3 regions of the Enterovibrio makurazakiensis genome follow, and region 3 is predicted to be linked to each of the others. Evidence: predicted binding sites of a transcription regulator. Region 3 holds the regulator's gene; each other region holds the start of a gene.
The links. The regulator MetJ, encoded in region 3, represses methionine synthesis genes. The targets are predictions, from matches to a motif close to TTAGACNTNTANANGTCTAA.
Positions count from the first base shown of each region.

Region 1: the regulator MetJ is predicted to act here: its motif matches at 1,640-1,659, upstream of metN (methionine ABC transporter ATP-binding protein MetN).
Region 2: the regulator MetJ is predicted to act here: its motif matches at 9,076-9,095, upstream of metK (methionine adenosyltransferase).

Region 1 is NZ_JAKJSE010000036.1:45,697-56,113, forward strand. It holds gene L4D06_RS23000 (PepSY-associated TM helix domain-containing protein) at 1-893, opposite strand, end outside; gene L4D06_RS23005 (hypothetical protein) at 1,023-1,400, opposite strand; gene metN (methionine ABC transporter ATP-binding protein MetN) at 1,778-2,812, shown strand; gene L4D06_RS23015 (methionine ABC transporter permease) at 2,802-3,494, shown strand; gene metQ (methionine ABC transporter substrate-binding lipoprotein MetQ) at 3,547-4,359, shown strand; gene L4D06_RS23025 (sulfite exporter TauE/SafE family protein) at 4,508-5,272, shown strand; gene L4D06_RS23030 (Rdx family protein) at 5,281-5,556, shown strand; gene L4D06_RS23035 (CBS domain-containing protein) at 5,578-5,973, opposite strand; gene L4D06_RS23040 (P-II family nitrogen regulator) at 5,970-6,320, opposite strand; gene L4D06_RS23045 (DUF1538 domain-containing protein) at 6,320-7,126, opposite strand; gene L4D06_RS23050 (DUF1538 domain-containing protein) at 7,123-7,857, opposite strand; gene L4D06_RS23055 (TIGR01777 family oxidoreductase) at 8,162-9,055, shown strand; gene L4D06_RS23060 (ABC transporter permease) at 9,125-10,417, opposite strand, start outside.
Region 2 is NZ_JAKJSE010000006.1:199,674-210,090, forward strand. It holds gene proC (pyrroline-5-carboxylate reductase) at 1-380, opposite strand, end outside; gene L4D06_RS04505 (YggS family pyridoxal phosphate-dependent enzyme) at 443-1,153, opposite strand; gene L4D06_RS04510 (type IV pilus twitching motility protein PilT) at 1,180-2,217, shown strand; gene L4D06_RS04515 (PilT/PilU family type 4a pilus ATPase) at 2,220-3,335, shown strand; gene ruvX (Holliday junction resolvase RuvX) at 3,367-3,795, opposite strand; gene L4D06_RS04525 (YqgE/AlgH family protein) at 3,806-4,369, opposite strand; gene gshB (glutathione synthase) at 4,586-5,533, opposite strand; gene rsmE (16S rRNA (uracil(1498)-N(3))-methyltransferase) at 5,581-6,312, opposite strand; gene L4D06_RS04540 (endonuclease) at 6,420-7,130, opposite strand; gene L4D06_RS04545 (SprT family zinc-dependent metalloprotease) at 7,258-7,749, opposite strand; gene metK (methionine adenosyltransferase) at 7,856-9,010, opposite strand; gene tkt (transketolase) at 9,368-10,417, shown strand, end outside.
Region 3 is NZ_JAKJSE010000019.1:56,506-66,922, forward strand. It holds gene priA (primosomal protein N') at 1-1,538, opposite strand, end outside; gene rpmE (50S ribosomal protein L31) at 1,811-2,023, shown strand; gene L4D06_RS15120 (malic enzyme-like NAD(P)-binding protein) at 2,307-3,557, shown strand; gene metJ (met regulon transcriptional regulator MetJ) at 3,741-4,058, opposite strand; gene L4D06_RS15130 (O-succinylhomoserine (thiol)-lyase) at 4,267-5,430, shown strand; gene L4D06_RS15135 (bifunctional aspartate kinase/homoserine dehydrogenase II) at 5,430-7,874, shown strand; gene metF (methylenetetrahydrofolate reductase) at 8,076-8,966, shown strand; gene L4D06_RS15145 (PadR family transcriptional regulator) at 9,053-9,628, opposite strand; gene ppc (phosphoenolpyruvate carboxylase) at 9,980-10,417, opposite strand, start outside.

The DNA of each region.
Region 1 (10,417 bases), on a different contig from region 3:
CCTGCCGATGAACCCGAGGTGATTTCTTCGCCGTGCACATGCACGTTAGATTGAGGTAACGGCGTCAGTTCAAGGTTCCACGGCATCTCTTCTTCTGAACCATGATTTAGCGCCTTGTGGTTAATGTCAGACACAGGCACATCATCCCATTTCTGGGCAGGAAAGCTGTTCCAAGGCTGCACGATTTTCGCGCCCCATACGCCCGCCCACGCCAAGCCACTCAGCACGAAAAAGAGAAGCACAATAGAGAGTACGCCACCTATGTTGGCATGAAGGTCACGCAGTAAAACTCTTGACCCACTGTCAGTGCGAATTTTCAGAAAACCAGCACGGCGCGCATTGTCGTTGGGTAGCCAAAGATATATCCCCGACACCAAGAGAATCACCGTCAGGCTAGCGGCAATCTCGATCAAATAATCGCCCACATCACCGATCAATAAGGTGCCGTGAATGTCGTTCGCCAATTGATACCAACTGTCGCTGCGATCAATCGTGCCAGTGATGTCTGCGTTGTAAGGATTCACCAGTACAAACCGCGTCGATTCATCAGCCATGGTGACGGAAAATCGGTTAGCGACGTCAGAAGAAGTCGCTGGCACAAACTGCGTTACCGTGCCATCAGGGTACGCGTGTTGCACAGCCTCTAATTGCGCAGATATGGGCAACGGTTCTTGAGATGGATACGTGCTAGGGTTGACCGACAGCACCTCGCCATATCGCACCGCTTCAATTTCATCATCAAACAGCATGATGAGACCGGTAACACTTAGCATCAGCATAAAAGGGATAACGAATAACCCTGAGTAGAAGTGCCAGCGCCAAGTGAGAAAATAACGAGATTTTTGCTTCGCCAGTGTGTCTAGAGGATTGTTACTGGGGTTAGAAATAACCATGAATCATTCCTTTTTTCATGCGCGACCTCACCGCGCTTCTTAAGCATCATGAGATGCACCGAAAAACGCAGTGACATTGCATTTTGACTTTACGTTTGGGTATAAGCCCTTGTTGTTTTTATGCGGTATTTAAGCAAGGAGGAATGAAGGTGGCGCTCGGGTCACAGGCAGCTCAAACCGAATCCTTTTTACGAAGTACGGATAGGATTCAAGCGCGATTTCAGAGCTACGTGTATAAACCGGATTGAAAGAAAGCGAGTGATGATGAAAGGAAGAAAAATGGCTAAATGGGCAAGGCTTACTGCTGTGCGTTTTGGAGGTTTCCCCCTCTTCGACTTGCACCAACTCAAAGCCATTCACGGTGCAAAGTGTCGCCCACACGCCCGCACTGCTGCCGTGTGCGTTAATCACCGGCATCAAAGAAACAAGCAGCCAACTCAAGGTGCTCGCGCAGAGCATTGCACGCTTAAACGACTTATTGTGTGCTAAATAGGCAGTTAACGTCATATTCACCATTCATATGAAATTAACCCGATACCTTACTGTAAAAGCGACGTTAACGACGTGCTTCAGTGCAAAAACTAAGCAGTTGGTTCACGAACAACAGAAATTTAATTACAAACCGTTCTGGTTTGGGTATTTCTATAGGGCCTTCCCAGTAAACGTCCTGCCTTACTCGGCTTTTATTAAGACATTGTCTTCGAGCTTCCCTCAAAACACACCAAGAAACCCACCCAAACAACCGTATAGACGTCTAGCCGTAAAAATATCTATTGACTTGTCGTTCGACTATAAATAGCATCAAATTCCACAGTGAAGAACAAAAGCAACGATTATCACTACATTTTAACGATTATTTAACACGATTTTGTCCAGGATGGCTTATGATCGAAATTAGTCAGGTTAATAAAGAATTCAAACAGGGCGTGAAAACGATTCATGCTTTGCGTGATATTGACCTTCACATTCCAAAGGGCAGAATTTTTGGGGTTATCGGCGCATCTGGCGCAGGTAAAAGTACCTTGATTCGTATTGTTAACTTGTTGGAGCGACCAACAAGTGGGAATGTCAACGTCGATGGCGTAGAACTCACCACCCTTTCAGCGTCTGAGCTGACACGTGAGCGCCAGAAGATCGGCATGATCTTCCAGCACTTTAATCTTCTCTCTTCTCGCACCGTGTTTGATAACGTCGCGTTACCTCTTGAACTCGCTGGTAAAGACCACGCGCATATCCAAAACAAAGTGACAGAGTTACTTGAGTTAGTTGGCCTAGAAGATAAACGTTCCAGCTATCCTGCAAATTTAAGTGGCGGACAAAAGCAACGCGTTGCCATTGCTCGCGCACTCGCCAGTGACCCAAAAGTCCTGCTATGCGACGAGGCCACCAGCGCCTTAGATCCTGCCACCACCCATTCAATTTTGAATCTGCTGCAGACGATTAATCAGAAGTTGGGTTTAACCATCTTGCTGATCACCCATGAAATGGATGTGGTAAAGCGCATCTGTCATGAAGTGGCAATTATCGGCGACGGCAAACTGGTAGAAAAAGGCACGGTCGGCGATATTTTCGCCCACCCAAAAACCGAACTTGCCCGCGACTTTATTCGCGCCACCCTGAACCTGTCGATTCCTCAAGATTATGCAGCGCGACTGCAAACTGAAAACACAGGGGATCTGCCGCCATTAGTTCGCCTTGAATTTACCGGCACCAGCGTGGATGCCCCACTGGTAAGCCAAGTTTCGCGCAAGTTCAATATCGATGTGAGCATTTTAAGCGCCGACATGGATTACGCTGGCGGCGTGAAATTCGGCCTCATGCTGGCAGAGTTTTTCGGTGATGCTCCAGATGTCACACGCGCATTGGATTACTTAAAAGAACACAACGTCAACATCGAGGTGCTTGGTTATGTCGCTTAATATTGCTGCCATTTCTGGCTGGTTCGCGGAAAACGAACGCCTCGTTAGCTTATTGATTGATGCGCTCGGCCAAACCCTCACCATGGTGTTTGTCTCTGGTTTCATTGGCTTTGTATTTGGTATTCCTTTAGGCGTCTTGCTTCATCTGTCCAAACCCCGTGGTTTGCTGGAAAACAAGCTACTTAATCGCAGCCTAGGGGCCGTGGTGAACATTGGTCGCTCTATCCCCTTCATCATATTACTGGTTGCCATCATTCCGTTTACTCGCCTTGTGGTGGGTAGCTCGATAGGTACAGCCGCAGCCATCGTGCCTTTGATTGTTGGTGCCATCCCTTTCATTGCCCGTCTTGTCGAAGGTGCGCTGATTGAAGTGCCTTCAGGTCTTGTTGAGGCGGCGCAAGCAATGGGGGCAACCCCGCTGCAAATTATTCGCAAGGTTCTCTTGCCCGAGGCGCTACCCGGCATTGTGAACAGCGTAACGATCACCTTGGTCACGCTGGTTAGCTATTCGGCGATGGCTGGCGCGGTAGGCGGCGGTGGCCTGGGCGATGTTGGCATTCGCTATGGATACCAGCGCTTTGACGGCACCGTCATGATGATCACCATTGTCATGCTCGTCATATTGGTTCAACTGATTCAGTCGGCGGGTGATTACTTCGTTAAACGCGTCGACCACAGATAAATCTAGAAAATCAAAAAAATAATGGAAATTTAAGCTCATAGGAGATGCGCAAATGACGTTCAATCTTAAAAAAATCGCCACCGCTCTAGGTTTGGCTTCGGCACTGGCATTAACTGGCTGTGGTGAAGAAAAGGCCATTGACCTGACCAAAGTAAAAATCGGCGTGATGGCGGGTGCAGAAGAGCAAGTAGCAGAAATCGCTGCAAAAGTGGCCAAAGAAAAATACGACTTAGACGTGGAACTGGTGACGTTTACCGATTACGTTTCACCGAATGCGGCGCTGGAAGAAGGTGCGATCGACGCCAATGCTTTCCAGCACAAGCCTTACTTGGACCAGCAAATCAGCGACCGCGGTTACAAATTCACTATCGCAGGTAACACCTTGGTTTACCCAATTGCGGGTTACTCAAACACCGTGACTTCTGTTGAGCAAATCCAAGATGGCGCACAGATCGCGGTACCTAACGATCCAACCAACCTAGGCCGTTCTTTGATTCTTCTTGAAGAGCAAGGCTTGCTAACACTAAAAGATGGCGTTGGCCTTCAAGCGACCGTTCTTGATATCGTGGGCAACCCAAAGAACTTGGACATTGTTGAGCTAGAAGCCGCGCAACTTCCGCGTTCTCTGGACGACGTGACGTTGGCGATCATCAACAACACATACGCGGCGACTATCGGTCTTTCACAAGAAAAAGACGGTGTATTCGTTGAAGACAAAGAATCTCCGTACGTGAACCTGATTGTGGCTCGTGCAGACAATGTGAAAGCGCAGAACGTTCAGCAGTTCGTTCAAGCTTACCAGTCAGATGCTGTCTTTAGCGCTGCGATGGACATCTTCGATGGTGGTGCGGTGAAAGGCTGGTAATCTTCCTTCTCTGCTATCCAACGCTTAAGCCTGTGCTCGTCACAGGCTTTTCTTTTTTTCTAATACTGGCATCTATTTAACCGCCGTGGTATCAACACTCAATAACGGCATAACCACTGCCAACTCATCTCTTGTTAACTGAGCGAATATGGATATTCTCGCAACCTTTGGCCTGTTCATAGGCTCACTCATAGCCAATACATTGGCCTCTCTTGCTGGCGGAGGCGCTGGGTTGCTGCAACTGCCGCTTCTGCTGTTTCTCGGGCTCACATTTTCAGTGGCACTCGCCACACATAAAGTCGCGTCTGTGGCACTTGGCTTAGGCGCGGCAATAAAGCACTGGAAAAGTGGCAACCTCGACCCTGCACTGACTCTCTATGTGGTGCTGGCTGGGGCTACAGGGGTTGTTGCAGGCGCTAACCTTATCCTGTTCGTGCCCGGCCCTGTGGCAGAAGCACTGCTGGGGGCGCTGATCATTGCGCTTGGTCTCTATTCCCGAATGCGAAAAACCTTGGGGCAAGAAGCTGAGCCTAAACATCGCGACACCTTGGGCTTGGTCATTGGCTGCATCGGGTTGAGTGTCATTGGCATACTCAATGGCTCTTTAACAGCAGGTACTGGGCTTTTCGTTACCCTCTTTTTGGTGCGATGGTTCGGTTTAGACTACAAGCAAGCGGTGGCGCTGACCTTGGTCAGCGTGGGCATCTTTTGGAATGGGTTGGGTGCGGTAACACTCGCTGTCGCTGGTGCCGATATCTATTGGCCTTGGATACCCGCACTGCTGGTTGGGTCGTTACTCGGCGGATACTTGGGCGCTTACATGGCTGACAAGTACAGCAATCAATTGATCAAAGTGGCCTTTGAATGGCTTACGTTCGCTGTCGGATTAAAACTGCTTTGGAGCGCATGGTAAGGAACATCATGAACAAAATGAATATCGATATTTATTACTGCCGTCAGTGCAACTGGATGTTGCGTTCAGCATGGATGGCGCAAGAACTACTTTCTACCTTCAGCGAAGAAATTGGCTGCTTAGCACTTCACCCTGATACAGGAGGCCGCTTTGAAATCCATTGTAACGGTGAAGTCATTTGGGAACGAAAACGAGATGGCGGCTTTCCCGAAGCCAAAATCCTGAAACAACGCGTACGTGATGTGTTCGACCCTGAGCGAGATTTAGGCCATAACGATCGCTAAAAACGCGAGGCAAGTGTTGGCCTAATCCGCCAACATGCCATACATCACGATGCTGTTATAACTGACCACGCCCAGTACCTTGCCGTTATCAATCACTGGGGCACGACTAATGCCGAATCGCTCAAACAGTCTGGCGCAGTACTTCACATTCATATCAGGCGAGACACCCAAAGCAGGTTTCGTCATGATTTCGTAGATGTTTACACGTTCTGGTGACTTGTTCTGCGACAAGACTTTTTTCGCAATATCATTCATCAACACCAAGCCGTATTCGTCATTTTCGTCGCGCTTGTTTACCACTAGCGCTTTGATGTGCTTATCACGTGCAATACGAATGGCTTCTGCAACGGTAATTAGCCCATCAACCACGGCAAAATCGTCTTTCATTACGTCACCGACGCGCTTCAATATTTTCATAACTCATCCTCAATCACACTACTCAATTCTTGAACCTGATGGGCCACACCCACCGCATCCTCGATATCCAGTTGTACAGCTATTCCTTTGCCGGACGTCGCATCAAACTCTCCCACTTCATTGATGGTTTCGAGAATACTGCGCGCTAAATGCTCTTCCACCACAAACAACAACACATCTCGCTGCACGTCTAGGGTTAAGCCAAAGAAGGTTTTCTGCTTGGTGAGCCCTTCACCTCGCGCATTGTTAATTACGGTCGCGCCCGTTGCTCCTGCCTTTCTTGCTGCATCAAGCACCGCATCGGTTTTTGAATCTTCAATGAAAGCGACAATCAATTTGAATCGCATTATGGTTCCCTCGTTTCTTTTTGAGCCAATCCGCGCTTTGCCGACCACTCGGTTAACTGGGCATACCCCATGACAGTAATCATTGGGAACAAGCTGGCAAACGCTATCAATCCAAATCCATCAATAAGTGGGCTTCTGCCCGGAACAGTCGATGCAAGACCAAGGCCAAGCGCTGTGACCAAAGGCACCGTTACTGTTGATGTTGTGACACCGCCGGAGTCATACGCCAACGGCACAATAAACTTTGGCGCGTAGAAGGTTTGGCACACCACCAAGACATAACCCGCAATGATGTAGTAGTGGATAGGGTCACCTGCAACAATGCGATAGCACCCAAGAGAAATCCCCATCGACACACCCAGCGCCACCGAAAATCGCAGCCCGTTAACACTGATAGCGCCGCCAGACACTTGTGCCGCTTTAATCGCAACCGCAATCAAGGAAGGCTCTGCGACCGTGGTACTAAAACCAATAGCGGCAGCAAAAAGGTATACCCAGTAGTAGTGATGCCATTCCACAACGCTTGGCATGACTGCGCCTTCACCGTATAAAAACGCTGGTGCAGTAAGCTGAATCGCCATCGATTCACCCAGCGGGAACAAGGCCATTTCGAGCCCCATCAAAAACAAAGACAGCCCTAAAATAACGTAGGCGAAACCAAAAACGATTTTCTTTAGGTTGACCACAGGTTTGCGCAAAACCGCAAACTGAAAGCCGAAAATAATACAGACGATCGGAAATACATCCCGGACCGTCGAAAGTAAGGTGTCGAAAAAGGTAGGGATGAGGGAAAGGAATAGGGTCATACCGCCACCATCCCGTAAACCATCACAAATATCATCGGAGACAGGGAGGCAAAGGCGATCAAACCAAAGCCATCAATCATTGGGTTTCGCCCTTTAATCACGGTGGCTAAACCAACGCCTAATGCTGTCACAAGCGGCACGGTAATGGTGGATGTAGTGACACCACCGGAGTCATAGGCAATGCCAATAATATAGCGCGGCGCAACCATGGTCATCGCCACCACCAGCATGTAGCCACCAATGATAATGCGATGAATAGGCCAGCCTTTGAGTATGCGCAGTACCCCGAGCATGATCGCAAAGCCTACCGACAATGCCACCGTGATTCTTAGCCCATTGGCGTAGGAAGATTGCGACTCTTCGTCCATCGTAATAATTCCGCCTTCTGCCGCGACCTCTGCGGCTTCTGCGGCAACAGCAGTCAATGCGGGTTCAGCAATCGTGGTGCCAAAACCCAACAAAAATGCAAAGACCATTAGCCAAAATACGCTGCCTTTTTTGGCCAGCGCATGAGCCATTGATTCCCCAATAGGAAATAAGCCCATTTCCAAACCAAAAACAAAAAACGTCAAACCCATCACTACAAGGACGAGCCCTACGACAATAGAGATCCAATCTGGCAACGGTTGTTGCAAGACAATAACCTGAAAAAAACCGATGACTAAGATGATAGGCAGCAAATCCTTCAAGCTTCCTAACATAGCGGTCAGTAATGCAGTAATTCCCTTCACACACTCTCCAAGCGAGCAGATTCAGGCAATGAGATAGCCAAAATCACGAGCGGTAAATCAAAATAAAAAGACGGTAATGTTACCAACCCTCTTTATAACCCTGTTCCACTGTACAGAAATTTTCCATTCCACAATGTCTATAGGGTGATAGAGGTAACAAGGTTTTATTTAAAATCGGAATCACGATCGTTTATGTCCCTAAACTGCCTGAAGATGCTCAATTTCCAGTTACTTGGGGATATAGTGATCATTTAACCAATTGAATGCATACTCAATCTTATCGCTCATAGAATGGACAAATCTCATGCATATTCTTGTTACTGGGGGAACGGGCTTAATTGGCCGCGTACTCGTTGCTCAATTAGAACACCATCAGGTGACCGTATTGACGCGATCACCTGAAAGCGCCCAGAAGATCTTGCCAAGCGGTGTTCGCTTTATCCGAGATTTGGATGAGTTGAGCGATTTCAGTGAGGTGGATGCGGTCATCAATCTTGCGGGAGAACCCATCGTCGACAAACGCTGGAGCGAGCAGCAAAAAGGCATTATTTGTTCAAGCCGCTGGGGGATCACGGAGAAAATCGTCAAACGAATTTTGGCAGCAGACAAGCCTCCGCATACCTTCATCAGTGGTTCTGCTGTTGGTTATTACAGCGACCAAGGCGATACGATCGTCGATGAAACTCTAAAAGTCGATTCAACAGACTTTGCCCATGCGGTGTGCGCGAACTGGGAAAAAATCGCGAAGAGAGCGCAGTCCGACAATACGCGCGTTTGCCTTCTTCGAACGGGCATTGTGTTAAGCAAAGAAGGCGGCGCACTGAAAAAAATGCTCTTGCCTTATCAGCTAGGTCTGGGCGGGCCTATCGGTGATGGGAGTCAGTATTTTCCTTGGATCCACATTAGAGACATGGTGTCCGGCATTCTTTTTCTTCTTAATAACGAAAAAAAGCAAGGCCCCTTCAACCTCACAGCGCCCAACCCGGCCACGAATAAAGCGTTCAGTAAGGCACTGGCTTCAACGCTGAAGCGCCCTCACCTGCTATTTACCCCAAAATTTGCCATCTCTTTAATGCTGGGTGAAGCTGGTCAGCTTCTTTTAGAAGGCCAACGCGCCGTGCCTCGCGCACTCGAAGATAACGGGTTTACTTTTGAATTCCCCGACCTCCCTTCGGCATTGGAAGATTTGCTGAGGTAAACCTATACCCATCGGCAAATAAAAAGGCACGTGAGTCACGTGCCTTTGGGTCTGTCAGTGCAGATACCATTAGCGTTTGAGCGGTTCTAGTAACCCTCGGATCATCCAAGCGACCGTCAAGAATACCAACCCTACCGCCAACGTCGGCAGCACCAGCCACACTTCAGGGTGAAGGCGAACAGGCAATTCGACGCCCCATTTAAGCAATGCCGCCATCGCTAACTCCGCACCACCCACCGCCATACAACCCGAGACTAACGCCATGATGCCGTATTCCGCCCACAAGGTAGTATTGATACGCTTCTTGCTTGCACCTAAGGTGCGATAGAGCATGATTTCACGCTGACGCTCCGCAAGCGTAATGCGCAACAGCGTGAGAAGAAGTAACAAGCCACTCACCACAGCAAGACCCGCCAACACTGACAGCGACAAGCTCACCTGACTGAGAATCGCTTGAATACGACTGCTCATGGCGCGTAAATCCAATAAGGTGACAGTTGGGTAGTCACGCCCAAGTCCATTTAATATGTCACTCTGCGCTTGCTCTAACCGGAAACTGATCAACCAATTCGCAGGGAGTGTTTCCACCAGTTCAGGGTCAAAAATAAAATAGAAGTTAGGCTTCATATTTCGCCATTCAACATCGCGAATCGAATTGATGGTCGCGGTAAACTCCTGACTGTTAACACTAAAGGTTAACTCATCCCCCAAACGTAACCCTAAGCGCTGGGCAATGCCCTCTTCGACCGACACGCCACCTTCACTAGGCCAACTGCCTTGCAACAGTTCATTATGGCTCGGCAAAGTATCACGCCACGTAAAATTCAATTCACGACGCAGCGCTTCATCACGCTCTTCGCGATTGGGCGTTAACTCTGCATAATTTTGACCATTTAAGCCGATCAGTCTGCCACGAATAATAGGGTATGCTTCCGAGCGCTCTATGTTGTTTTCATCGATACGGGAGACATAATCCCCCAGCTCTTGCTTGGCAATGTTCAATGCGAACACATTTGGCGCATTTGGTGGCAGAGTTTGTTGCCAATCTTCCAACAAATCTGTTCTCAACAGCCAAATAATCGACAACAACATGAACGAGGTCGCCAAGGCACCGAGTTGCGCCCCACTGGAGGCTGGATTACGGGTAATACGACTTAACGCTAGCTTGAAGGCCGGACGTTTTACCCGCTTTTGCGCAAAGCGCAATACCATCACACCCAAGCCTGCGAGTAAACTTAGCATGAGCACCAGTGCCGCTAAGACTAACCACAGCAAGCGGTTGTCATAAGACCACGCCACCAAGGCCAGTAAAGGCACAGCCGCAAGTAGCCAGCTCCATGGGTTTTTACGAGCACGTACTTT
Region 2 (10,417 bases), on a different contig from region 3:
CCAACCAGTGAAGGTGTGTTAGGCATCACACGAACAAGGTTAAGTGGTGCGCCAGCCATGTCAGACAGGCGTGCAACGGAAATCCCTGCGGCGATTGAAATGGCGAGCTTTTTGCTCCAGTCAACGTCGCTCAGACTGGCGAGCAATTCTTCCATGCCTTGCGGTTTAACGCCTAAAACGACGACATCAGCTTGCTTGGCGCTTTCAATCGCATCTTCATTGGCATTGATGCCAAAGCTATCACGAAAGGCGGCGCTTTTTTCTGGGGTACGGTTAACTGCCGTGAGCAAAGACGCGGGGTATCCAGACTGAATGAGGCCAGCAATGATTGAGCGAGCCATGTTGCCTGCGCCAATAAAGGCAATGGTACGTTGTTCCATCAAATAAATTCCTCGTTGTCGGGTAAGCCATGAAAGGCTTTACCTGAAATGTATCGTCTCGGTTATTTCTCACCGCGTTGGCTGTAATCTCTTGCCCCAAACAGCGCAGTACCAATTCGAACCATGGTACTTTGTGACGCAATGGCGGCATCCATATCACCACTCATACCCATCGATAGCGTATCGAACTGAGAATAACTGGCTTTCATTTCTTCAAATAGGGCTGACAGTGGCGCAAACGCGGCTATTTGCGCGTCGTAACTGTCTTCTGGCTGGGGAATGCACATTAATCCCCTAAGCGTTAGATTCGGCATACATTCGATTTCTTCAGCCAATGCTCTAACGTCATCAAAACCAGTGCCAGATTTAGACGCTTCGCCGCTGGTATTGATTTGGATAAGCACTTGCAGCGGTAACATGTTACTTGGGCGCTGTTCGCTAAGTCTACGCGCCACTTTACTGCGATCAATCGAGTGCACCCAATCGAAGTGTTCAGCGATAGGGCGCGTTTTATTAGACTGGATTGGGCCGATAAAATGCCACTCCAGATCGGGCTGAAGAGGGCGGAAGTGATTAATCTTATCCACCCCTTCTTGCACATAGTTTTCGCCAAACTGACGATGGCCTGCTTCGATAGCTTCGGCGATCGCCTCGATAGGCTTGGTTTTACTTACCGCCAACAATTGCACGCCAGAGGCGTCTCTCCCGCATTTTTGTGCGGCATTGTCTATTTGGCTGGTGACCTGCTCTAGGTTTTGTCTGATACTACACATGGCTAATTCTGCGAGGAAACGTATTAATGGATATTACTGAATTATTGGACTTTAGTGTAAAGCATAATGCCTCAGATCTACATCTTTCTGCGGGTGTGCCGCCAATGGTCCGCGTTGATGGTGATGTCCGTAAGCTGAGCTTACCTGCACTTGAGCACAATGATGTGAATCGCCTTATCTTTGATGTGATGAATGACGCACAGCAGCGAGAGTTTGAACAAAACCTCGAAGTTGATTTCTCGTTTGAGCTTGCGTCAGTGGGCCGCTTTCGCGTGAATGCCTTCCATCAATCCCGTGGCTGTGCGGCAGTTTTTCGAAATATCCCTTCTAAAATCCCGACGTTAGACGCGATTAATGCGCCGTCAGTTTTCGAGCAATTTGTGAACTACCAAAAAGGCTTGGTGTTAGTGACGGGGCCAACAGGTTCAGGGAAGTCCACGACGCTAGCTGCAATGATAGACAAAATTAATCGTGAACAGCATCGACATGTGCTCACGATTGAAGATCCTATTGAGTTTGTTCATGAGCAAAAAAGCTCGTTGATCAACCAACGAGAGGTTCATCGCGATACACATTCATTTAAGAATGCACTTCGTTCCGCACTCCGTGAAGACCCTGATGTCATTTTGGTGGGTGAGCTGCGAGATCAAGAAACCATTAGCTTGGCGTTGACCGCGGCTGAAACAGGACATCTGGTGTTTGGCACGCTACACACCTCCAGTGCAGCGAAGACAGTAGACCGGATCATTGATGTGTTCCCAGGTGCAGACAAACCTATGGTGCGTTCGATGTTGTCAGAATCTTTAAGGGCGGTGGTATCACAGAAACTGTTGAAGCAGGTGACGGGCGGCCGTGTGGCAGCACATGAGGTGATGATCGCCACGCCTGCGATTCGCAACTTGATCCGTGAAGATAAAGTGGCACAGATGTATTCGATGATTCAAACAGGCTCGGGCATGGGCATGCAAACCATGGAGCAAGCACTGCGCAATCTAATGATGCAAGGCGTGATAGACAGTCAAGAAGCTAACAAGGCACTGGATAGTGCAGGGACAGGATTTTAAGGATGACAGCAAAAGCACCGCTCTTTGAATTGCTCGATGAAATGCTCACGCGACGTGCGTCGGATTGTTACATCACGGTTGGGGCATCTTGCATGCTTCGTGTTGATGGCAGTTTGAAGCCAGTGGGCGATAAATTGGATGAGGCTGGCGTTAATGGGCTGATTAAACAAGCCATGGACGCAGACACTTACCAGAAGTTCATCACAGAGCGGGAAGCCAATTTTGCGTTGGTGACAGAGACGGGCCGTTTTCGTGTCAGTGCTTTCTGGCAACGAGATTTACCGGGCATGGTCATGCGTCGTATCGAAACAAATATTCCTGATATCCACTCATTGGGTTTACCGGATGTTATTCAGGATTTGTCGATTGCCAAACGTGGTTTGGTGTTGATTGTTGGGGCAACGGGGTCGGGGAAATCGACGTCGATGGCAGCGATGGTGGGTTTTCGAAATACCCACCGCAGTGGGCACATTCTGACGGTTGAGGACCCTATTGAGTTTATTCACCCACACAATAAGTGCATTGTGACCCAACGTGAGATCGGTATTGATACCGAAAGCTATGACGTGGCGCTGAAAAACTCGCTGCGTCAGGCACCAGACATGATCATGATTGGTGAAATTCGTACCCGAGAAACCATGGAGTACGCGATGCAGTTTGCTGAAACAGGGCATCTGTGTATCGCAACCCTTCACGCTAACAACGCGAACCAAGCGCTAGAGCGTGTGTTGCATTTGGTGCCGAAAGAGCGCCGTGAGCAGTTCTTGTTTGATTTGTCGCTGAACCTTCGTGGTGTACTTGCCCAACAATTGGTGCCAGATATTAGTGGAGTCGGGCGTCATGGCGCTTATGAATTGCTGCTAAACACATCGCATGTATCGGATCTTATTCGTCGCGGAGAGTTGCATGAATTGAAGGCCAGCATTAGCCGAGGTGAAAACGCGGGTATGTGTACCTTCGACCAATCACTGTTTGCGCTGTATCAGGCCGGTAAGGTGTCTCAAGAAGAAGCGCTGCATCATGCTGATTCACGCAATGAATTGAAGCTGATGATGAAAATGGCAGAGCAATCTGACGGTTCTTTATCGCTGGCAGATGTCAGTATTGAAGGACGATAACGAAATAAAAAAAGCGCCATTGGCGCTTTTTTTAGCTGTATTGATGTTCAAACCAACTTTCGACAATGATGACGGCGGATTGGCAGTCAATATTGCCTTTTCCTAGTGCACGATAACCGCCTTGTTCAAACAGTGATGAACGCGCCTCTGTGGTGGTGAGTCGCTCATCGTGCAGTTCGACGTTAACACCAAATCGCCCTTTAAGACGATTCGCAAACTTACGCGCGCGCGGGGTGATGGTTTCCAGTTCGCCGCCTTGTAAGTCTAGGGGTAACCCAACCACCACCACGTCTGGTTTCCATTCTTTCAAAATGGCTTCGATAGCATCCCAGCTCGGGATACCGTCTTTGGCTTTGAGCGCTTTAAGCGGCGTTGCCGTACCTGTGATGGCTTGCCCGATGGCGGTGCCAATACTTTTTGTGCCGTAGTCAAAACCCAGCACGGTTTGGATGTTACTCATGGGATGTCTCTTATGCGTGTCCAATATCGGACGATAGATTGAGCGCACTGATGCCCAAATGCTTCAACGCGGTTTCCCAACGTTCATTGATTGGTGTATCAAAAATCACGGAAGGGTCGGCTTCAATGGTGAGCCAACTGTTTTCGGCCAATTCTTTTTCTAATTGACCCGCATCCCAGCCGGAATAACCGAGAGCAACAATGAACTGCTCTGGTTCGTCATTCGTGCCTAAGATGCTCAGAATATCTTTTGATGTCGTCACGGTCAGTGCGTCTGATAGCTGGATGCTGGATCCAAACGTCTGCCTGTTTTTGTGAAGCACAAAACCACGGTCTTCCGACACGGGGCCACCAAACAACACGGGTTGATCGAGGCTCAATGGTTGAGTGACATGATGATCACGAGCGACTTCGATTTGCTCCAGCATGTTTGCAACAGAAATATTAATAGGCTGGTTTATCACAAGCCCCATCGCGCCGTCTTCATTGTGCTCGCACATATAGATGACACTGTGCTTAAAACGGTCGTCTGCCATGCTAGGCATCGCGACAAGAAAATGGTTTTTAAAATTCATGATGCCCTTCCACTACTAAGTTGCGTTGGCGCAAAGGTGCTTGTTTCAAAAAAGGTGCTTGCTTCAAAAAAGCTGCTTGCTTCAAAAAAGCTGCTTGTTTTATAAGTGCGTAATGAACGGCAGGTGCTAACTTTGCAGAGTGCCTACGTTCAGTATGAGCGGTAAGCGAAAGAAAGTCAGCCTCGTGCAGAGGAAACTGCACAAGGCGGTGTACGGTTACTTTTGCAGACGCGCTTCAATCGCATCCATCAATTTACCACTGATGTTGATGTCGAAAGCGGCTTCAATTTCACGGATACAGGTTGGACTCGTGACATTAATTTCTGTCAGTTTGTCGCCTATGATATCCAGCCCTACGAAGATCAGGCCTTTCTCTTTCAGCGTTGGTGCAACCGCACGGGCGATGGCCCAGTCAGTATCACTCAATGGACGCGCTTCACCGCGACCACCAGCGGCAAGGTTACCGCGTGTTTCGCCTTTGGCTGGAATACGCGCCAAGCAGTATGGCATTGGCTCGCCATCGACCACCAAAATGCGTTTGTCGCCATTGCTGATGTCTGGAACGAACGTCTGCGCCATGCAGTAGTTAGTGCCAAGGCTGGTTAGGGTTTCGATGATCACTGACAGGTTAGGATCGCCCTTCTTCACCCGGAAGATGGATGAACCGCCCATGCCATCAAGTGGCTTCAAAATCACATCACCGTGTTTTTCATGGAACGCTTTAATTTGGTCATCACGACGTGTCACTAAGGTGATGGGCGTGTGCTCTGGGAACCAAGCGGTGAACAGTTTTTCGTTACAATCGCGCAGACTTTGCGGTTTGTTAACGATCAAACAGCCTTCCACTTCGGCGCGCTCCAGAATGTAGGTCGCGTAGATGTATTCTGTGTCGAACGGTGGATCTTTACGCATCAAAACGGCATCAAGATCGGCCAATGCGATCTCTTGTTCGCTTTTTACGTCAAACCACTTCTCAGGGTTTTGTTCTACGCTGATGATCTTAGTGCGAGCAAGGGCTTTGCCTTGCTCCAGCGACAAGTCATTCATCTGCATGTAGTGAATTTCCCAGCCACGCGCTTGTGCTTCTAGCATCATGGCAAAAGAAGAATCTTTCTTGATGTTGATGGACTCAATTGGGTCCATCACGATACCCAGTTTGATCATTCTGTCTTCCTTATCTGGCAAGTTCGTCGCCGTTATCCAAGGTGTGTTTAACCAAGGTCACCAAAGCGAACCTGCAATGCCGTAATTGCGGTTAATGCTGCGGTTTCCGTGCGCAGTACTCGCGGTCCCAAAAGTGTTTCTTCAAACCCGTGCTCGCGGGTCTTTTCAATTTCTTCAGCCGACAAACCGCCTTCAGGGCCAATCAATAAGCGCACGCGATTGACCGGCTGTGGCAGGGTATTGATGGAATATTTGGCGCGAGGGTGAAGGTTTAGCTTTAACCCATCAAACGCTTCCTGACTCCAGGCATCCAGCGCCATCACAGGGCGGATTTCTGGGACGATGTTTCGGCCAGATTGCTCGCAAGCAGCAATCGCAATCTTCTGCCATTGCTGTAATTTTTTGTCGAAGCGCTCGGCGTTGAGTTTGACACCACATCGTTCGGAAATCAGCGGTGTAATCACATTCACACCAAGCTCGACAGACTTTTGAATGGTGAACTCCATTTTGTCGCCGCGACTGATAACTTGACCAAGGTGCAGGTCTAATGGCGATTCAATGCTGCGCTCGACACGTTCAGTGATATCGACATTGACGTTCTTTTTCGATACGTCACAAATCACGGCCGGAAATTCAGCGCCACTGCCATCAAAGAGCAGGACGTCTTGTCCAACTTGCATACGCAATACACGGCCAACATGATTCGCCGCATCATCATCGAGTGCGACACGGCCGCTGTTAGGCAGCAATTCAGGATGGAAAATTCTTGGGATACGCATGGTGGTTTTGGTCTTGGAAATAATGAGCAGCAGTTTAGCATGCTACTGCTCATTGGCTGTAGTATTGGTGAGGTTTTGGTTTGTCTTTCCGTTCAGCTAGGTTGCCTTTATAGACCTGCTTTTTCGCATGCTGCTTTCACGAAAGGGTTGTGATTCCCTTGGTTGAGGGCAATACGACGGTCACGCTCACATTCCCAATCCGTCACAGGGTAGGTTTTATCCCATGCATTCATGAGCTTTTTCTGCGCTGACGCTAAACGAAAATCATACTGTTGATTCATGTACTGGTAGATACGTGCAATTGCGCCACGGCTTTGCGCGGGTGGATCGACTGCACGCTGTTTGAAATCGACCTTCATGTCGCATTGTCCGTAAAATGCGCCTTTGTCTCCGTTCCATTGTGAGAAACGATAGTTAGAGCGGTCGCCGTTCACTTCGCCAATAGCAGGGACCAGATTGTGCAGATCCGCTTCCATTAAACGGAAGGCCGGGTCGGTTCTGCCGCAATTCTTGCGTCCGCCGTCTTGCCAGCATTGGCGCTGGTGGCCGAACTGCCAAGCGGGAACGACATGTTCCCATTCAATGCGGCTAGCGCGTTTTAATTGCTTACGCACTTGGTAACCACATTCATCTAACTGCGGTACGCCCTTCTTCCCTTTCCACTCAATGTCACAGCCACAGTAAAAAGAGGTGGGGTAATCCTGATAGATTTTTTGCGCGATGCGTTTGGCTTTCGAAAAGGATTGTGGATGCTCAGGAGCAGACATCGCCAGTGGCGATATCAACAACGCAGAAAGCAGCAAGAGATACTTTTTCATCATGAAACAAAGTCTTTTTGGAATTAAGTACTTTGATTATTGCAGATGTATGCGAGTTAAATCTCACTAAAATAGTGTTAATTGAAAAACTTGTTAATTGAGAGAAATGGTCGTTAACGCATTCGCGTTAGGGTGTAGAAGGTTTCCACACCAGAGGCTGTTTACAGCGGCGGCACATGTACTGCACTTGCTGGCGTTGCACCTTGTTGTGGCGGCGCACAGACAAAGGGATGACGTCACACTGGCATTGATAAGGAAAGGTTTTGCCTTCCACGGATTTGATGTCAAAGCTGTGCGTGGTTTTAGGTTGAACATCAAATACCTGAGACATAACAGCCTGCCACTCTTTACCGTGCGGGCGAACACGTCCGAATCGTGCAAACACGATTAAATGGCTGACTTCATGGGGAACGACTTCGTTAATAAATGCTTCTGGGTTTTCTGCTAGTAATACGGGATTAAAGCGAAGTTGCCAGCGCTGAAGCAGCGCCATTCCTGCCGTTTTTCCCCGAATATCAAAACGAATAGCTGGCACCGAAAAATCTACATTGAGGATCTGATTCGCATGATAGATGCATTCGCTTACGCGTCGGGTAATACGGTAGTGGAGTTCGTTCATCGCTTTGGCAAAGTAAAATGGTGACAGCGGCTAGGGTAAAGATTGGCATGAAAAAAAGGAAGCCGAAGCTTCCCTTTTCTTAATCTGTGGCGCTGCGTGGTAGCGATTACTTGATGTTAGCGAAGTCGCGCAGTGCTGCCACTTTGTCGGTTTTTTCCCAAGGGAATTCTTCACGACCGAAGTGACCGTATGCTGCTGTCTTCTTGTAGATAGGTTGCAGCAGATCCAGCATTTCTTGTAGGCCGTATGGGCGAAGGTCAAAGTGCTGACGTACCGCTTCGATGATGATTTCTTCAGATACTTTCTGAGTACCAAAGGTTTCAACCATGATAGACGTCGGATCAGCAACACCAATTGCGTAAGACAATTGGATTTCACAGCGATCTGCTAGACCAGCAGCAACGATATTCTTTGCTACATAGCGTGCTGCGTATGCCGCTGAACGGTCAACTTTTGATGGATCTTTACCAGAGAACGCACCACCGCCGTGACGCGCTGCGCCGCCGTAGGTATCAACGATGATCTTACGACCCGTCAAACCACAGTCACCCATTGGGCCACCGATAACGAAACGACCCGTTGGATTGATGAAGAATTTGGTTTCTTTGTTCAGCCATTCTGAAGGCAGTACTGGCTTGATGATTTCTTCCATTACCGCTTCACGTAGGTGCTCAGTGGTCACTGAATCACAGTGTTGGGTAGAAAGAACAACCGCGTCGATACCAACAATTTTGCCTTGGTCGTATTGGAATGTAACTTGTGATTTCGCATCTGGGCGAAGGAAATCTAGCTTACCGCTCTTACGCACTTCTGCTTGTTTCTTAACAAGAAGGTGAGAGTAAGTAATCGGTGCTGGCATTAACACGTCAGTTTCGTTACATGCGTAACCGAACATGATGCCTTGGTCGCCTGCGCCCTGTTCTTTCGGGTCTGCGCGGTCAACACCTTGGTTGATGTCAGGCGATTGCTTACCAATGGTGTTCAATACGGCACAAGAATCAGCATCGAAGCCCATGTCTGAGTGAACATAGCCGATTTCACGAACGGTTTGACGCGTCAGTTCTTCGATATCAACCCAAGCAGAGGTAGTGATCTCACCACCCACCATGACCATGCCGGTTTTCACGTAAGTTTCACAAGCAACGCGGGCTTTAGGGTCCTGCTCCAAAATCGCATCAAGTACGGCATCTGAAATCTGGTCAGCAATTTTGTCTGGGTGACCTTCCGAAACCGATTCTGAAGTAAACAGGTGTTTGGCCATGTCGCGTTCCTTAAAATAAATATTTAACTGGATATAGGTTGATATACGTTTAAATGGTTAGATGTTTTACCATCTGGACGTCTATTCTACGCATGGGCGATAAGAAATCAACCATGCAATTTGTCTGTGTAAATAGAAAACGATTGCGTTCCGTGTCGCAAGATGTCGAATCTAAACGTTTCTTTCGCGTTCAAATCCTAAGAAAGCCGATATATCAGCCATGTAAATCGTTTGCAGACGAACGGCAGTCTTGCGACAATACGACCCCGCCAAGTTCTGCGATCAGGCCTCTCTCAATATTGAGTGTTGCACCTGTTTGCATATAAAACAAAACGTCTATTGATCTCAGGAGCAGACATGTCTTCCCGCAAGGTTTTAGCAAATGCGATTCGTGCACTAAGCATGGACGGTGTACAACAAGCCAACTCTGGTCACCCGGGCGCCCCTATGGGCATGGCTGATATCGCCGAAGTACTGTGGCGAGACCACATGAACCACAACCCGCAAAACCCTGAATGGGCTGACCGCGACCGTTTCATCTTGTCTAACGGCCACGGTTCAATGCTGATTTACTCTCTGCTTCACCTCACTGGTTACGATCTGTCGATTGATGATCTGAAAAACTTCCGCCAACTGCATTCAAAAACCCCAGGTCACCCTGAATACGGTTATGCACCAGGCATTGAAACCACCACTGGCCCGCTAGGCCAAGGCATTACCAACGCTGTTGGTATGGCAATGGCAGAGAAATCTCTGGCGGCGCAATTTAACCGTGAAGGCCACGACGTCGTTGACCACAACACTTTCGTGTTCTTGGGTGACGGTTGTCTAATGGAAGGTATTTCTCATGAAGCCTGTTCACTGGCGGGTACGCTAGGTTTAGGCAAGCTGGTTGCATTCTGGGATGACAACGGTATTTCTATCGATGGTCATGTTGAAGGCTGGTTCACTGACAATACACCTCAGCGTTTTGAAGCTTACGGCTGGCATGTTATTCCTGCTGTTGATGGTCACGATGCTGACGCAATTAATGCCGCTATTGAAGCGGCAAAAGCAGAAACAGGTCGTCCTACCCTGATTTGTACCAAAACCGTGATCGGTTTCGGTTCACCAAACAAAGCGGGCACCCACGATTGTCACGGCGCACCACTAGGCGCAGATGAAATCGCAGCGACCCGTCAACAACTCGGCTGGGAACACGGCCCGTTTGACATCCCTGCTGACGTTTATGGCGCATGGGATGCTAAAGAAGCGGGTGCGGCAAAAGAGGCGTCTTGGAATGAAAAGTTTGCTGCGTATGAAGCGGCTTATCCTGAACTGGCTGCTGAATTCAAGCGCCGCGTAAACGGTGACTTGCCAGCAGAATGGGAAGCAAAGGCAAACGCAATCATTGCTGATCTGCAAGCT
Region 3 (10,417 bases):
GTGTTATCACGGTCAATCCGAATGGTTTTGAACTCAGGAAAGAGACTTTCTAGCTGCGCTTCGAGTTGCTCAGTGCCGACGCCGACGCTGATCAGCTGTGTTGACCCACAACTGCCACATTGATGGGGGATAGGGCGCTGCGTTCCACAATGGTGGCAACGCAATTCGCTGCTCTGTTGGTGCAGTGTATAAAACGCGTCACAGCGTTTACATTCAGCCAGCCAACCACACTCATGGCACATGAGCGCAGGCGCATAGCCGCGACGATTTAAAAAGAGCATCACCTGATTGCCTTCAGAAAGGTGCTTTCGCATTTCAGCAATCAGCGGTGCAGATAATCCCGCCTCTAAATACAGCCCACGAATATCGAGTACGCCATGTTTCGCTTTAATAGCGTTACCCGCACGTTTGGATAACGTGAGGTGGTGATATTTACCTGTCTTTGCGTTGTGTAAGCTTTCTAAGCATGGCGTGGCGGAGCCAAGTAACACTGGCACGTTTTCTTCATGTGCACGCATCACTGCAAGATCGCGGGCGTGATAACGAAAAGAGTCTTGTTGCTTATAAGACGCATCGTGTTCTTCGTCGACAATAATAATGCCGAGTGATTTAAACGGTGAAAACAAGGCCGAACGCGTACCAATGATAATGGCCGCTTCATTGTCTCGGGCTGCCAGCCATGCATTGAGTCGCTCAGTGTCATTAAGCGCTGAGTGCATCACTTCAACGGGCACATTAAAGCGACGTTTGAATCGGTTGATGGTTTGTGGTGTTAACCCGATTTCAGGAACTAAAATCAGGGCTTGTTGACCGCGAGCCAATACCGGCTCTAAGGCGTTGAGGTACACTTCGGTTTTGCCAGATCCCGTGACGCCCTCAATCAAGTAACACCCAAACTCTTGGCTAGCGTTGATCGTTGCCACTGTCATCGCTTGTTCGTGATTCAAGGTTGGCTTGTCTTCGACGATGCGGTAGTCAGTCGTCCAAGGCTTGGGGCGCACATTCTGTACGATTTCAATCCAGCCTTTTTCTTCCGCACCTTTAATGACGGTGGCGCTTAGGTCACTTTCTAGTAAATCGCTATGCGCCATTGCGCCGCTGCGCAGCATCGTCAGGATCCGAGCCTGCTTAGGTGCGCGGGTCAATGCGGTGATGGGCTGATCTTTTCCCGCTTCTGTTAGTTGCCAAACGCGCTCGCGCTCGCGATGCGCAGGTTTCCCTTTTCTTAGGCTTCCCGGCATCACCGTGGCTAATGCGTCACCTAATGGGTATTGATAGTAGCGACTCGCCCAGTTTAATACCTTATATAAAGAAGAAGGCCAAAGTGGCGCATCATCGAGCACAGCATTAATGGGTTTGAGTTGTGTGAGCGGGAAATCAGATTGGTCAGTCAGTGCCGTCACGATACCGATTTTGAATTGCTTGCCAAACGGCACGCGCACTCGTCCACCGACCACAGGCATGTCACTGCCAATCAGATAATCAAAGGTCTTATGAAGCGGGACGGGTAATGCCACTTGAGCGATGGTTGGGATCATGAGGTCCTAGCGTCTAGGTGGTTAAGCCAAGTTATCGCGACAGTGTACCTATGGTAAACATGCGGGTAAACAAGTGTGCAAAGCCTAAAATACGTTTTCTTTTGAGTCGCGCCACCAAAGGGCTAGCCTGCTACCAGCAAATGAATTGAACAAAAAAGTTGCTATCACAGGTCTCCTTGATTAGAATTTCGCGCCTACAAATTTTTGTCAACGACGTGTGGTGCCCGATAGGCTCGGGAGAGCGACACGGCCTTATATTAGAGGTTATCCCTATGAAAGCTGGTATCCATCCAGAGTACAAAGCAGTAACAGCAAAATGTTCTTGCGGCAACACTTTTGAATTCAACACAACTATGGCTAAAGACATTAACCTAGATGTGTGTGACAAATGCCACCCATTCTACACTGGTAAGCAACGTGTTGTTGACACTGGCGGCCGTGTTGATCGCTTCAACAAGCGTTTCGGTGCGTTGTCTAGCAAGTAATATTGCAGATTTCGAAAAAAAGGGAGGTGCGAAAGCACCTCCCTTTTTTTATGCCTGAATCGGCATATACGACCTGTCACATAAATCAGTAAAGATACTAATGAAGAATAACCGCGGATTGGGGTGGTTCTCACATTCTCACTGCGTTAACATTTTATGATTATATTTAGGGTAAGGATGTTCTCACCCTTAACTTGTTACGGATTGATCTTATCGCTTGCGAGATCGTTAACGTGACAAGGTTTTTAACCAATAACGATGAATAAAATCAGGAAATAACAACATGTCTGAAGACAAACGCCAACAGGCGCTGGATTATCACGCCTATCCTGTGCCTGGTAAAATCTCGGTAGAAGTGACCAAGCCTGCTGATACCGTGGAAGATTTAGCGTTGGCGTACAGCCCAGGTGTGGCAGAGCCTGTTCGTGAAATCGCACAAGATGCTGACAACGTTTATAAATATACTGCGAAAGGCAATATGGTTGCGGTTATTTCAAACGGCACCGCTATTCTGGGTTTGGGTAACCTAGGCCCGCTAGCCTCTAAACCTGTCATGGAAGGTAAAGCCCTTCTGTTCAAACGTTTTGCCGGTTTAGATTCGATTGATATCGAAGTCAAACACCGCACCATCGAAGAGTTTGTCGACACAGTTGCTAATATCTCCGACACCTTTGGTGGTATCAACCTTGAAGACATCAAAGCTCCCGATTGCTTTGAAATTGAAAAGCAGTTGATTGAGCGCTGTAACGTGCCGGTTTTCCACGATGACCAACATGGTACGGCGATCGTCACGGCAGCAGGTATGCTGAATGCGTTGGAGCTGCAAGGCAAAAACATCGAAGACGCTGTTGTCGTATGTTTAGGTGCGGGCGCTGCGGCAGTTGCGTGTATGGAACTGCTGATCAAATGTGGTGCGCAGCGTGAAAAGATTTACATGCTTGACCGCAAAGGTGTGATTCACACGCGCCGTGATGACATCAACGAATACAAGCAACTGTTTGCCAACAACACGGACAAACGCACATTGGAAGATGTGATCGAAGGTGCAGACATTTTCTTGGGTGTTTCTGGCCCAGACTTGCTGCCACCAGAGGCCTTGAAGCTGATGGCTGAAAAGCCGATCGTGTTTGCGTGTTCAAACCCAGATCCAGAAATCAAACCTGAGCTGGCACACCAAGTGCGTGATGATTTGATCATGGGTACGGGTCGTTCAGATTACCCGAATCAAGTGAATAACGTACTTTGCTTCCCGTTCATCTTCCGTGGTGCACTAGACGTACGTGCAAGCCGCATCAATGATGAAATGAAGTTAGCGGCGGTTGAAGCAATTCGTTCACTGGCAAAAGAGCCCGTACCCGCTGATGTATTGAAGGCTGCCCGCGTTGATGCATTGAGCTTTGGTATTGATTACATCATTCCTAAGCCTATGGACCCTCGCCTATTGCCACGCGTTGCGAAAGCCGTTGCGGTTGCTGCGGTTGAGTCAGGCGTTGCGCGTATTGAAATGCCAGAAAACTATATGGCCGATAAGTAATAGATGGCTGATAAGTAAAAGTACGGAAGAAAAATATCGGCACGAAAGACGAGTAACGGCCTCGGAGACGTTTCACTCTTCTGTCGTACTTTGAAGGAAAATAGTACTGTTTTTCTTTCGACGAAAAAAAACCAGCCAATCGGCTGGTTTTTTTGTCATAACTTTGTCATTGCGACGATGAAATCAATATTCTTCGTCGTTAAACTCGATACCTAATTCTTTCATGATGCGCTTCACTTCGGCAGGCACGCTATCCGCTTTGTCTTTGCGAATGTCGTCATCTGTTGGTAGCGGTTGGCCTGTGTAGGCATGCAAAAACGCTTCGCACAACAGTTCACTGTTGGTGGCATGACGTAAATTATTGACCTGTCGACGCGTACGCTCATCTGTCAGGATTTTAAGCACTTTCAGTGGGATAGAGACGGTGATCTTCTTTACTTGTTCTTTCTTTTTACCGTGCTCGGCGTAAGGGTTAATATATTCGCCATTCCACTCTGCCATCGTGCACCTTCTAAGCAGTTTCATTGATAAATCGCTGTCAACACCGGAAGCATGATGCCCAGGTTGGATGAATTTCGAATTTTAGCGATATTAACCGCTACATGTAAAGACATATAGACGTCCAGAAGTATTGACGTCTTGATTGTGAGTGGTTAAGGTTGAGCCTATCTGCTCGTATTATGATCGCATTTTGACAGGGAAAGACACCATGAGCGACAAGAAGTCAGCCACGATTGCCGTACGCACTGGCATCACTACCGATTCTCAGCACAATGCTGTGGTTCCTCCTATTTACCTTTCTACCAACTACGAATTCCCTGAGTTCGGCGAAGTGCCGACGTATGACTATGCGCGTGGTGGTAACCCAACGCGTAACCTTTTAGAGACGGCGCTTGCTGAGCTTGAAAACGGCGCGGGTGCGGTAGTGACGAACTGTGGCATGTCTGCCATCAATCTGCTGCTTTCTTTAGTTGGTCCCGATGATCTTATTGTTGCCCCGCATGATTGCTATGGCGGCACATACCGTTTGTTTGATTCCCGTGCGCGCAAAGGCGCATTTAAGATTGAGTTTGTTGATCAGTCTGATGAAGCCGCATTGGCATCAGCGTTGGCAAAGAATCCTAAGTTGGTGTGGATTGAAACCCCATCAAACCCGTTATTGCGCGTTGTCGACATCGAAGCGATTAGCCAGCAAGCACAGGCTGTGGGGGCGTGGGTTGGGGTCGATAACACGTTCTTATCTCCTGTATTGCAAAAGCCGCTGAATCTTGGCGCTGACTTTGTGGTGCACTCGACCACGAAATTCATCAACGGTCACTCTGATACAGTCGGGGGTGTGGTGGTTGCTAAAGAGCAAGCATTGGCGGATGAGTTGAAGTGGTGGGGTAACTGTATCGGCGCAACCGGTAACGCGTTTGATAGCTATATGACCTTACGTGGGTTACGAACGTTGAGCGCGAGGATGCGTCAGCACGAAGAGAATAGCGCAGAAGTCCTAGCCTTCTTGCAAACTGAGCCGTTGGTCCGTGTTATTTACCATCCGGCATTGCCAGAGCACCCAGGCCATGACATAGCCAAGAAGCAGCAAAAAGGCTTCGGCGGCATGTTGAGCTTTGAGCTCGAAGGGGGTGATAACGAGTTGAAGCAGTTCTTGAATGCACTCGAACTCTTTTCATTGGCAGAATCCCTTGGTGGCGTAGAAAGCTTAGTCACACATCCAGGCTCGATGACGCATCGCGCCATGTCTGACGAGGCGCAAGCGGAAGCAGGTATTGCTGCAACCCTCTTGCGTTTATCTATCGGTCTGGAGGATCATACGGATTTGGTCGCCGACCTGAAACAAGCATTCGATAAAGTGAGAGAGAATCAGTAATGAGCGCGGTTGAAGTCGTATCCCCTCAGCAGTCGCCGTCCCGCCAGTTGCATAAATTTGGTGGTAGCAGCCTTGCCGACCCAGAGTGTTTTCGCCGAGTGGCGAGAATTCTGGCGCAATATAGTGGTGCGACAGACATTATTGTCGTTTCAGCCGCCGGTAAAACCACCAATCGCCTTATCGAATGGCTAGGATTGTTGGATAAAGATGGACGCTTGGCCCACGAAACCCTACAAAGCTTGCGTAAGTATCAGCAAGATTTGATTGAAAATCTGATTGAAGGCGAAGCCAAACAATCCCTGGTTGACGCTCTGTATGAAGATTTCAGCAGTATGGCGCAGGTCGACGAGAGCGCACTGGGTGTTGCTCTGCGATCTTGGGCGCAAGGTTTTGGTGAAGTGTGGTCTGCACGTTTGTTGTCAGCGTTATTGACGCAGCAAGACATGCCCGCTGTGAAGCTCGATTCACGCAGTTTCTTGCGTGCAGAACGTTCGGTTCAGCCGGAAGTCGATCGCGCCAGTTCATGGCCTTTGTTGAAAGAACAATTGGTGCAACACACCCAGCGCCGCATCGTGATCACTGGATTTATGGCTCAAAACGCATCGGGCGAAACGGTGTTGTTAGGGCGAAATGGTTCGGACTATTCTGCGACCATCATTGGTGCGCTAGCCGATGTGAGCCGTGTGACCATTTGGAGTGATGTAGCAGGGGTTTACAGTGCAGATCCTCGTCTTGTTGATGATGCTTGCTTATTACCGCTATTGCGTCTCGATGAAGCGGCAGAGCTTGCTCGCCTTGCTGCGCCCGTGCTTCACACTCGTACATTGCAGCCTGTGGCGCAAAGCTGTATCGATCTGAATCTACGTTGTAGCTACGATCCCGAATCGGGGTCGACCCGTATCGAGCGCGTGCTGGCATCAGGACGTGGCGCCAAAATTATCACTTCGCTCAATGATGTGTGCCTACTCCAACTTGATGTGCCGCGAGGTCATGATTTTCATGTGGCGCGACGTGATATCGAACGATTGCTGACACGCAATCAAATTCAGCCATTGGCCTTGTCTGCCAGTGCTGATCAATATCGTATTCAGTTGGCTTACACCGCTGAAGTTGTCAACAGTGTGCTTGAGCAACTGCAAGATGCGGGCATTCCTGCTGATATTCGATTGCGTGAAGGCTTTAGCCTTGTGGCGGCAGTGGGGGCGGGCGTCACGGCGAACCCAGTTCATTGTCACGGTTTCTATCAACAACTGCGTGGTCAGCCGATTGAATTTATCAGCGAATCAAACAGTGGGCTGAGCATTGCGGCACTGCTGCGTAAAACGAATACGTCGTCACTAGTGGCAGATATCCATTGTGCCTTGTTCCAAGCGCAGCGTCGCATAGGCTTAGTACTGCTGGGGAAAGGCAACATTGGTAGCCGTTGGTTATCACTATTTAGTGAACAAAAAGGCGCGTTAGAAAAACGCCACGGCATGAACTTTGAACTCATTTCAGTGCAAGATAGTCATCATCAGTGGGTCGACTTTTCGGGTATTGATGCTGACGCTGTGATGGAACACTTTAGCGAGCGCGCGACGCCTTACGAAGCAACAGACTGGATACAGAACCTGCTCAATCATCCTTATGACGACATTGTCGTGCTTGATGTGACGGCAAGTGCGCCACTGGCGGGTCAATATCCTGATTTGGCAGAGCACGGTTATCACCTTATCTCTGCCAACAAAGTGGCAGGCTCTGCCAGCGGTGAGCATTACCATCTAGTACAAGATGCGTTTGCTAAGACGGGTCGCTACTGGCTTTACAATGCTACCGTGGGCGCCGGGTTGCCGGTGAACCATACTGTGCGAGACTTACGCGAAAGTGGCGATCAGATTATCGCGCTGTCAGGCATCTTCTCGGGCACATTATCTTGGCTTTTTCAGCAATTTAACGGCGACGTTAAATTTAGTGAGCTGCTAGAGCAAGCATGGCAACAAGGGCTAACGGAACCCGACCCGCGAGAAGATCTTAGCGGTGCGGATGTCATGCGTAAGTTGGTGATATTGGCTCGCGAGTCGGGTCTTGATGTAGAACCAGAGCAGGTGCAAGTGCAATCCTTAGTGCCAGAGGCATTGGCATCGTTGTCACTCGACGGCTTCCTTGATCAGAGTGTGTTACTTGATGAAGCGCTGGAAGAGTGGTTGGAGCAAGCCCAAGCAGAAAATGGTGTGTTGCGTTATGTGGCTCGTTTAACGCGTAATGGGAAAGCGCGTGTTGGCTTAGAGGTTGTTTCTGATGAACACCCACTGGCGAACTTGCTGCCGTGTGACAATATCTTTGCGGTCGAAAGCCAATGGTATCGAGAAAACCCATTGGTGATACGCGGTCCCGGTGCAGGGAGGGACGTTACTGCTGGTGCATTATTGTCTGATTTGAATCGCATCGCATCCTTGCTTAAATAACAAGAAAAGCGAGGAAAAAAAGCGGAGGGTTAACCTCTGCTTTTTTTATGTGAGTAAGATGCATATTGATCATGAAGAAATTTCACGATAAGCAAGTTGACATTGAGTTGCTCGCAATTCAATATCTAGACATATAGACGGCTAAACGGATGTCGTCATCAAGGATTTCTCGGTGAACTTACACCGAAGTAGGGAGACGTTATGGGTTATTCACATGCCAGCCATCTGGATTCACTAAATCAGAACCTTTCTGATTTAAGCGGCGATATCAATGTATCGTTTGAATTCTTTCCACCTAGTTCAGAAGCGATGGAACAAACGCTCTGGGCATCGGTTCAACGTCTAAAAAATCTTCAACCTAAGTTTATGTCCGTCACGTATGGCGCGAACTCGGGTGAGCGTGATCGCACCCATTCAATCGTAAAAAGCATCAAGCAAGAAACGGGTATTGAAGCCGCCCCACATTTAACGTGCATTGACGCCTCGCGTGAAGAACTCAAAACCATAGCGCGTGACTACTGGAACAGTGGTATTCGCCATATCGTCGCGTTACGTGGCGATTTGCCAGAGAAAGGCAAAAAGCCAGAGATGTATGCGTCGGATTTGGTTGAACTACTGAAAGGCGAAGCGGACTTTGATATTTCGGTTGCGGCTTACCCTGAAGTTCATCCAGAAGCAAAAAGTGCTCAGGCAGATTTGATTAACTTGAAACGCAAAGTGGATGCGGGCGCGAACCGTGCGATCACTCAGTTCTTCTTTGATGTGGAAAGCTATTTGCGCTTTCGCGACCGCTGCGTTGCGGCAGGCATTGATGTTGAGATTATTCCCGGGATTTTGCCTGTGTCGAATTTTAAACAGGCGGCAAAATTCGCCAACATGACCAATGTGCGAATTCCTAACTGGATGCATAATCAATTTGCGGGGTTAGAAGATGATCCTGTGACGCGTCAAATGGTAGGTGCAAGCCAAGCCATTGATATGGTGCGAGTACTGAGCCGTGAAGGTGTGAAAGATTTCCATTTCTACACACTTAATCGTGCGGAATTGACTTACGCTATGTGTCATACCTTGGGTGTGCGCCCAAACGTTTAGAGCGTTTAGCGTGTCGTTAACCCTAAAATAAGAAAGCCGTCGCGACCGCGACGGCTTTTGTTTTTCAGCAGCGTAGAGCCCCTGACTTAACGAGAAGCAACCGCTCTTTGATGCGGTGTTGCCACTTCCATTGCAGAGAGCTCAATAAGCACTTCATCTGCCCATGTTAACCATGCTTCTTTACGTAAAATATTGCGGCGCAATGTTAAACGTTCCAAACGACTTTCAGACGTTAGCAAGGATGAGTCTGAATACTTGCTGCGTTCCAAATCACGATATTGGCTGAGCTGCATACGTGATTCATCAATCAATGCATGCATGTGTTCAATCATGGGGGTTGGTTCGAAGATGCTACAGGTGAGGAGTTTAGCGGAGACTTCGTCACGATCAGTAGGGTGTTTTGCAGGAAGCAAAAACCACTCATAAAGACTTTGTCTGCCAATCTCAGTGATGGTGTAAACTTTTCTATCGGGTTTTCCATCTTGTGGTTCAAGCCGACAACTTACTGCGCCCATATCGGCGAGCTTATTGAGTTCACGGTAAACCTGCTGGTGGCTGGCTTTCCAGAAATGGCCGATGGCGTGAGAAAACTCTTTGGTTATATCGTAACCAGTTGCGTCACGATGGTTTAACACCGTGAGAATTACATGCGGTAATGACATCTCTTCTATCCAAAATCATAAAAGGCGATCCTTAGCCCTGGGATGTCGCTCTATGGCGAATTTTTATTTCCGCAACACGGGTGGATCGGTTCGTTATTAATGATATTCACTATCACCAAGCCAACGTATTTACCCCTAAAGTTACGAGGTGAAAAAGGCGAATAGATCACAACATTAAAAACGGTTAATTTTACGTCGGTGTTGGTTCATGCTTTGAGACCTAGAAAGGATTCGCGCAATCACCGAAACATATTAATAACATTATCAATCCGACGACAATCGAAAATGACTTATAGAAAAAGAAAAAGGCTGCAACTTGCAGCCTTTCTTATTTTTGATTCGCTTTCTCATTTATCCGGTATTGCGCATACCTGCAGCGATACCCGCGATGGTCACCATCAGTGCCTCATCAAGCTCGATACTTTCTTCGTCGCAAGTACGCGTGCGGCTAAGTAGTTCTGCCTGAAGCATGTTGAGCGGCTCAACGTAGATATTACGCAGTCGGATAGCTTCGGCGCCCCAAGGGTTTTGTTCCATGAGGTGGTCACTGTTTTCGACCATTAGCACGGCTTTAATGTCTTGTGCCAAGCGAGCACGAAGTTGCTCACCCAGTGGCCACAACTCTGCATCTACCAACTTCTCGTCATAGTATTGAGAGATTGATGGACTTGTCTTAGTGAACACCATTTCAAGCATACCCAAACGGGTTGAGAAGAACGGCCATTCACGACACATTTCTTCCAGCTGCTTTAAGTGACCATTGTCGATAGAGTATTGAATCGCTTGTCC